2 linked regions of the Desulfosediminicola ganghwensis genome follow. The protein of the gene in region 1 interacts with the protein of each later gene in a pairwise test. Links are inferred from orthologs where the notes say so. Each region holds a gene or a part of one and is shown on either strand. Other genes may lie near its edges.

Region 1 (3,208 bases):
TAGGCCGCAGATGTCTACTGTTCGTCCAAAGGTCATGAAAGCCCTAGAATTTGATTCTGCGCGAACAGGTGAAATAATAGATGTCGAAATCCCGGCAGCACTCGGTGAATCTCGAATAAAAGTACTCGAGTCGGTTGTTTCCGAGGAGAGCAATGTCAATATTCAAGAGGCTGAAATCCTGGTTTCAGGTGGTAGAGGTCTCGAGAGTGAAAAAGGTTTTGCCCTTCTCAAGACACTTGCCGATTCGATGGATGCCAACGTCTCTGCTTCAAGGGCAGTGGTTGATGCCGGTTGGATTCCATATCCGCATCAGGTAGGGCAAACCGGTAAGACCGTAGCTCCAAAGCTGTACATTGCCTGTGGTATATCTGGCGCCGTACAGCATGTAGCCGGAATGCAGTCTTCCGAGACCATTGTGGCTATAAACCGGGATGAGAACGCTCCGATTTTTGATGTTGCCGATTTCGGTCTGGTTGGAGATATTCAAGAGATTATACCGAAACTTATACGCAAGATTGAAGAAAAGCGAGGTGCATGATGCTTGAAGGAAAAGTAGCCGTAGTAACCGGTGGCAGCCGTGGTATCGGCAGGGCAATCAGCCAGCGTCTTGCCGCCATGGGCGCTTTAGTGTATATCAATTACGTCAGCAGACCTGATGCAGCCGAAGAGACCTGCAGGATGATCACTGATGCTGGTGGTAAGGCTGAGGCTGTTCAGTTCAACGTTTCTGACGGTGAACAGGTTCAGGCGGCGTTCAAGACAATCGTCGCTGATGCCGGTTCAATTGATATCCTTGTGAATAACGCCGGTATTACCCGTGACGGATTGATGGCACGCATGAAGGAGAGTGATTGGGACGATGTGCTCACCACAAACCTGAAAGGTGCTTTCCTCTGCGCTAAAGCGGCCGCCAAGCCAATGATGAAAAAGAAATGGGGACGTATCGTCAACATTTCCTCCGTTGTTGGATCATCAGGCAACGCAGGCCAGGTCAACTACTCTGCGGCTAAAGCCGGTTTGGGTGGGTTGACCAAATCTATTGCCAGAGAATTTGCTTCGAGAAATATCACTGTTAACTCGGTTGCTCCTGGATATATTGTAACTGAAATGACAGAGACTATGACCGAAGCTGCTCAGGCTAAGATTAAAAGTGAAATACCGATGGCAGGCCTTGGCTCGCCTGAGGATATTGCCGGTGCAGTCGCCTATCTGGTATCTGAAGATGGGCGCTATGTGACCGGGCAGACCTTGCATGTCAACGGTGGCATGTATATGTAGTTTTCCCCTCAATAAGAAAAAAAATGTGGTAAATATCGCATGCTGCGGGTAAAAACCACTGCAGGTTGCACAGTTAACAAGAGAAACTGCAACTGAAGAACAAAACCATATAGGGAGATAAGTAATGGCTATAGAACAAGAAATGATTGATATCATCGTAGAACAGCTGAGTGTTGAGAAAGACAAGGTTGTTCCTAATGCTTCTTTCGTAGATGATCTCGGTGCAGATTCTCTGGATCTCGTTGAGCTGATCATGGCTATGGAAGAGGGTTTTGATATCGAGATTCCTGATGAGGATGCTGAGAAGATCACCTGCGTTCAGGATGCAATTGATTACGTTCAGAAACTGAAGTAAGCAGGATATGTCGCCAGTCTCGATATCTGCAATCAGATATTGAGACTGATGGTGTAGATAACACTTAGGAGTTTCATTGTGAATCGTAGAGTTGTCGTTACAGGTATTGGCCTCGTAACTCCAATTGGAACTGGAGTCGATAAGGCTTGGAAAAATCTGATAGCCGGCGAGAGTGGCGTAGATCGCATCACCCGCTTTGATGCCAGTGAATTTCAGGTTCAGATAGCCGCAGAAGTTACAGACTTCGACTCAAAAGAGTTTATAGAGCCCAAAAAAGCCAAACATCTGGACCTGTTTGTTCAGTATGGTCTGGCTGCAGCAAAAATGGCTGTCGAGGACAGTGGTTTTGAAGTCTCCGATGAGAACTGTGAGCGAGTTGGTGTTATCACAGGCTGTGGGATGGGCGGACTGCCGACAATCACCAAGTATCATCAGGTGATGCTCGAGCGGGGAGCCAAACGTATTAGCCCGTTTTTCATCCCCATGGCTATTCCGAATATGCCGTCCGGACACATCTCCATGGAGATTGGCTCTAAGGGACCGAACCTCACTCTCACCACAGCATGTGCAGCCGGAACCCACGCAGTGGGTGAGGCATATCGGCATATCAAGTATGGTATGAGTGATGTTATCGTCACCGGCGGTATGGAAGGAGTTATCTGTGAGCTTGGCATTGGCGGATTCTCTGCCATGAAAGCCCTTTCCACCAGAAATGATGACCCCAAAGCCGCTTCACGTCCGTTTGATAAGGATCGTGATGGCTTTATCATGTCTGAAGGCTCCGGTATTCTCATTCTGGAAGACCTTGAGCATGCCCGCGCTCGTGGTGCCAAGATCTATGCAGAGGTTGTTGGTTACGGCTTAAGCAGTGATGCATATCACATCGCCGCTCCACCTGAAGATGGTGAGGGCGGTCAAAGGGCAATGAAAATGGCCCTGAGAGATGCTGGACTTGCCCCTGAAGATATCGATTACGTCAATGCACATGGAACCTCGACACCGCTCAACGATCGTTGTGAAACAACCGCGATTAAGTCGGTTTTCGGCGAACATGCTTATAAGCTTGCCATTAGTTCCACCAAGTCCATGACCGGTCATATGCTTGGTGCTGCAGGTGGAATCGAGTCTGCATTTCTGGCTTTATCGATTTATAACCAGGTCGCTCCGCCTACCATTAACCATGCTGAGCCCAGCCCGGAATGTGATCTCGATTACGTGCCGAATACGGCGCGTGAGATGGAAATCAATGCAGCGATTTCCAACTCTTTTGGTTTCGGTGGCACTAATGCGGTAGTTGCCATGAAGAAGTTCACTGATTGATTAGAGCTCGAGGGGATGTTGTGAATATTGTAATTGGTTCAGATCACGGTGGTTACGAGCTTAAGGAGCAGGTGAAAGATCTCCTTGCGGAGCTTGGTCATGAAATTACCGATGTCGGTTGTCACAGCCCTGAATCTGTAGATTATCCTGATATTGCTCAGGAGCTATCTGCACGAGTCGTGGATAAGAGCAGCAAATGTGGTATTCTCATTTGCGGCACCGGTATCGGCATGTCGATTGCTGTGAACAGGGATG
Region 2 (3,236 bases), 2.7 Mb from region 1 along the record:
GGGAGAGTTGCAATGGGGGTGATGATCTTCATAAACCTCTTGGTGAAGACCTGGGCTGGGCCATCATCTGTCATGGCCAGCATTGTTTCCAGTATTCCGCTATGGGCATATAGGAAATTGAGGTAGCTTTTGCAGAGGAGAAGACATTCTTCCTGCCATGATTTCTGGCCGCACGGCATATATATCGATTGCATCAACTCAGCTGTTACGGCATTGAGCAGGGCGGATTTGTTTGGGAAGTAGTAATAGATTGCCATGGGGTCGACGCCAAGAGTCATTGCGACCTTGCGTATGCTCGGCACTTTTCCCTGTTCTTGCAATAAATATGCGACTGACTCGCATATTATGGCTGACTTTGGTTTTGCAAAATTTATGGTAGGAATAGATGCCCTTCTAATAGGAAAATAGCCTATGAAACTGTGCTCGGCTTCGGTGGTGAATGGTCATATTCAAAGCCGGTTTTGTATGACTTTGGGGCAGGGGGGACTATTCGGGCGAAAGTCGGCTCTCCCTCAAAGAAGGGGGATGAAAGTTTTCGGCAGGGCAGGCAGGGAGACTTGCACCTGGTGTTGCTTACAAATTTCCCAATAAAAAAAGCGCTTATGGCAGATTGCCATAAGCGCTTTTCAAATTTTGGTAGCGGGGGCAGGATTTGAACCTACGACCTTCGGGTTATGAGCCCGACGAGCTACCAGACTGCTCCACCCCGCGTTGGAAGGGTGCACTATACACCCATTGGATTTCCTGTCAATCGTAATTGTGAAGGTAAAGAGTATTTATTATTCTTCTGATCTCATAAGTGGCTAAACAAGGGTGATAATGAGGGGGGAAATAAATATACTCCTGCATCACATTCAGCAGGCAGCACACGCGCCACTGAACAGGCAGAAGCGAAACAGCAGGGCTGGTCGGGGCAAATAGCTATGGCAAGTCCAGGAGAGTCGACTGTGGCCGGCCGAGAGTGCTGTCGGTCAACCGCGCTGGGTTATACGCCGGGTCAGAAACAACTTTTATCTGTGTCTTTAAAACAGTCTGACTTTATCGTGAAAATTTGCACAATCATGCAACTCTGTCTCTGTCGTTTTGGTGTGGCGCATATCGTTTAAGACGAGGACCGTAATGTGCTTCTGGTATGGTGTCTGGCTGGGCGAGCTGTTGGGAGGGGGAAAGGTTTTCGGGCAGGCACTTAGGTCTGTAGATGGCAGGTTATTCAACTTTTAGGGCTCTCCCTCAAAGAAGGGGGATGAAGCAATAAAAAAAGGCTTACGATCAGAAGATCGTAAGCCTTTCCCATTGGCATTGGTAGCGGGGGAGGGATTTGAACCCCCGACCTTCGGGTTATGAGCCCGACGAGCTACCAAACTGCTCCACCCCGCGTTGCAAAAAAATAATATAACTAATGTAACATTTGTGTCAATCCAAAACTGTGAAAACGATATTTCTAATATTCGTCATCATCCGGTTTCGCCGGGGCAAAGGGCGAAATCTTATTTATGATATCGGGCGGAAGTCTGGTCAGTTTGCCGGTCCTGTCCACTGCCACATGCACAGTGTACCCTTTTACCAACAGTCTGCGTTTTCCATTATCTCCGCCACGATATATACGGTAGTTGAAGGCGCACTTCAGCCTGGTCAGCTCGCGGATTTCAGTTTCAATAGTCAGCAGGTCGTCATAGAGGGCCGGGGCCTTGAACCGGGTCCAGCATTCGGTCACCGGCAGTACAAAGCCCATTTTCTCTATGTCACTGTAGGCACAGACCCAATCCCGCATCAACTCGGTACGGCCATATTCGAAGTATCGGAGGTAGTTGGCGTTGTACACTACTCCCCCGGCGTCGGTATCGCCATACAGAACCCTGACGCTGCTGCTGTGGATATGCTCATTCATAATAGGTTATTGTTCAAGCAGTTTTTCGATCATTGTATGACCAGCCTCAATGCCATTGCCAAGTTCGCGGTCGATGGCGATTGCTTCTTTTTCGTTGAAGGCGCGGCCGCAGCCGGGAGTAGGGCGACGGGAGTCATAGATGATGGTTGGTACCGGATCCGTAGTGTGGGTCCGTATGGCGAGCGGTGTAAAGTGATCCATGGTGACTACCATTCTGAACTCTTCCTCCGCCTCCACCAGATAGTCGAGAATCGGCTTGACGATGCGGGAGTCGAAATCCTCGATAGCCTGCATCTTATCCTCAAGGCTGCCCTTGTGCCCAGCTTCATCAGGGCCTTCGAGGTGGACAAAGGTGAAATCCTGCACCTTAAGACTCTCAATAGCTGCCTGGGCCTTGCCCTCATAGTTGGTATCGATGTAGCCGGTCGCACCTTCGATATCCAGGATGGAAAGCCCGCCTACCACACCAAGGCCTTTCAACAGATCAACGGCGCTGATCATGGAACCGCTGATGTCAAAACGTGACGTTAAGGGCGGGGCGCTGGGCATCTTTCCTTCTCCCCAGAGCCAGACCATGTTGGCAGGGGCTTTGCCCGCTGCAATCCGTGTCTGGTTGACAGGATGGTCTGCAAGAGTTTTCTCTATTTTTTCAATAAGTTCTTTCCAGGTGGAATCCTGCAGGTACCGGTTGAAAAACTCACTGACATTCTGCTCGATATAATCGTGCGGAGGCACAGTCTCAAAACCGGGATGGGCACCTTTCAATACCATCAGATGGCGATAGCTCACCCCTGGGTGAAAAGTGAACATCTCATTGGCGCATTCATTATTCAGGGCAGTGATCAACTGATGGGATTCTTCGTTGCTGATGTGGCCGGCGCTGAAGTCAACCATTTGCACACTGCCGTCGGAGCCGCGCTCAAGGGTAACCATATTACAACGAAAGGCGGTCTCGTCATCGGCAAGTTCAACTCCCATTGCAGCGGCTTCAAGGGGTGATCTGCCTGTATAGTAGAGGGCCGGCGCATAACCGAGCAGGGACATGTTGGCCACGTCGCTGCCTGGTGGAAAACCCTCCGGAACGGTTCGGTTCAAAAAGAGCTCTCCATTTTTGCAGAGCTCGTCAATGGTCGGGATCTGGGCAGCTTCGAGCGGTGTTTTATCGCCGAGCTGGGCGACGGGATAGTCTCCCATACCGTCGCCAACAAGGATGACATATTTCATAGGGGCTTGCTGTTATTCCGGGTTAAGCATGCGAATTTTAACGGTAGGAGTGGTGCAGAATTCCAGAGCGTCGATCTCCTGGATTGCCTGTTCAACAGCTCCCTCGGTGGCCCTGTGGGTCCTG

What was found.
Region 2: the proteins of acpP (region 1) and FCL45_RS08145 interact in binary tests that used the Escherichia coli proteins (3 or more experiments, as listed by UniProt). The link is inferred for Desulfosediminicola ganghwensis from one-to-one orthologs.

The regions. Positions count from the first base shown.
Region 1 is NZ_CP050699.1:4,616,306-4,619,513, reverse strand. The notes cover bases 139-3,017. They hold acpP (acyl carrier protein), read left to right. Parts: upstream 139-1,402; coding sequence 1,403-1,633; downstream 1,634-3,017. Other genes in these bases: rpiB (ribose 5-phosphate isomerase B), read left to right, coding at 2,974-3,017; fabF (beta-ketoacyl-ACP synthase II), read left to right, coding at 1,712-2,953; fabG (3-oxoacyl-[acyl-carrier-protein] reductase), read left to right, coding at 535-1,278; FCL45_RS19815 (electron transfer flavoprotein subunit alpha), read left to right, coding at 139-538. Also shown: more of FCL45_RS19815, read left to right, coding at 1-138; more of rpiB, read left to right, coding at 3,018-3,208. UniProt on the Escherichia coli protein: Carrier of the growing fatty acid chain in fatty acid biosynthesis.
Region 2 is NZ_CP050699.1:1,926,780-1,930,015, forward strand. The notes cover bases 166-3,072. They hold FCL45_RS08145 (acyl-CoA thioesterase), read right to left. Parts: upstream 1,889-3,072; coding sequence 1,442-1,888; downstream 166-1,441. Other genes in these bases: FCL45_RS08130 (TetR/AcrR family transcriptional regulator), read right to left, coding at 166-302; FCL45_RS08150 (cofactor-independent phosphoglycerate mutase), read right to left, coding at 1,895-3,072. Also shown: more of FCL45_RS08130, read right to left, coding at 1-165; more of FCL45_RS08150, read right to left, coding at 3,073-3,112; FCL45_RS08155 (homoserine dehydrogenase), read right to left, coding at 3,125-3,236.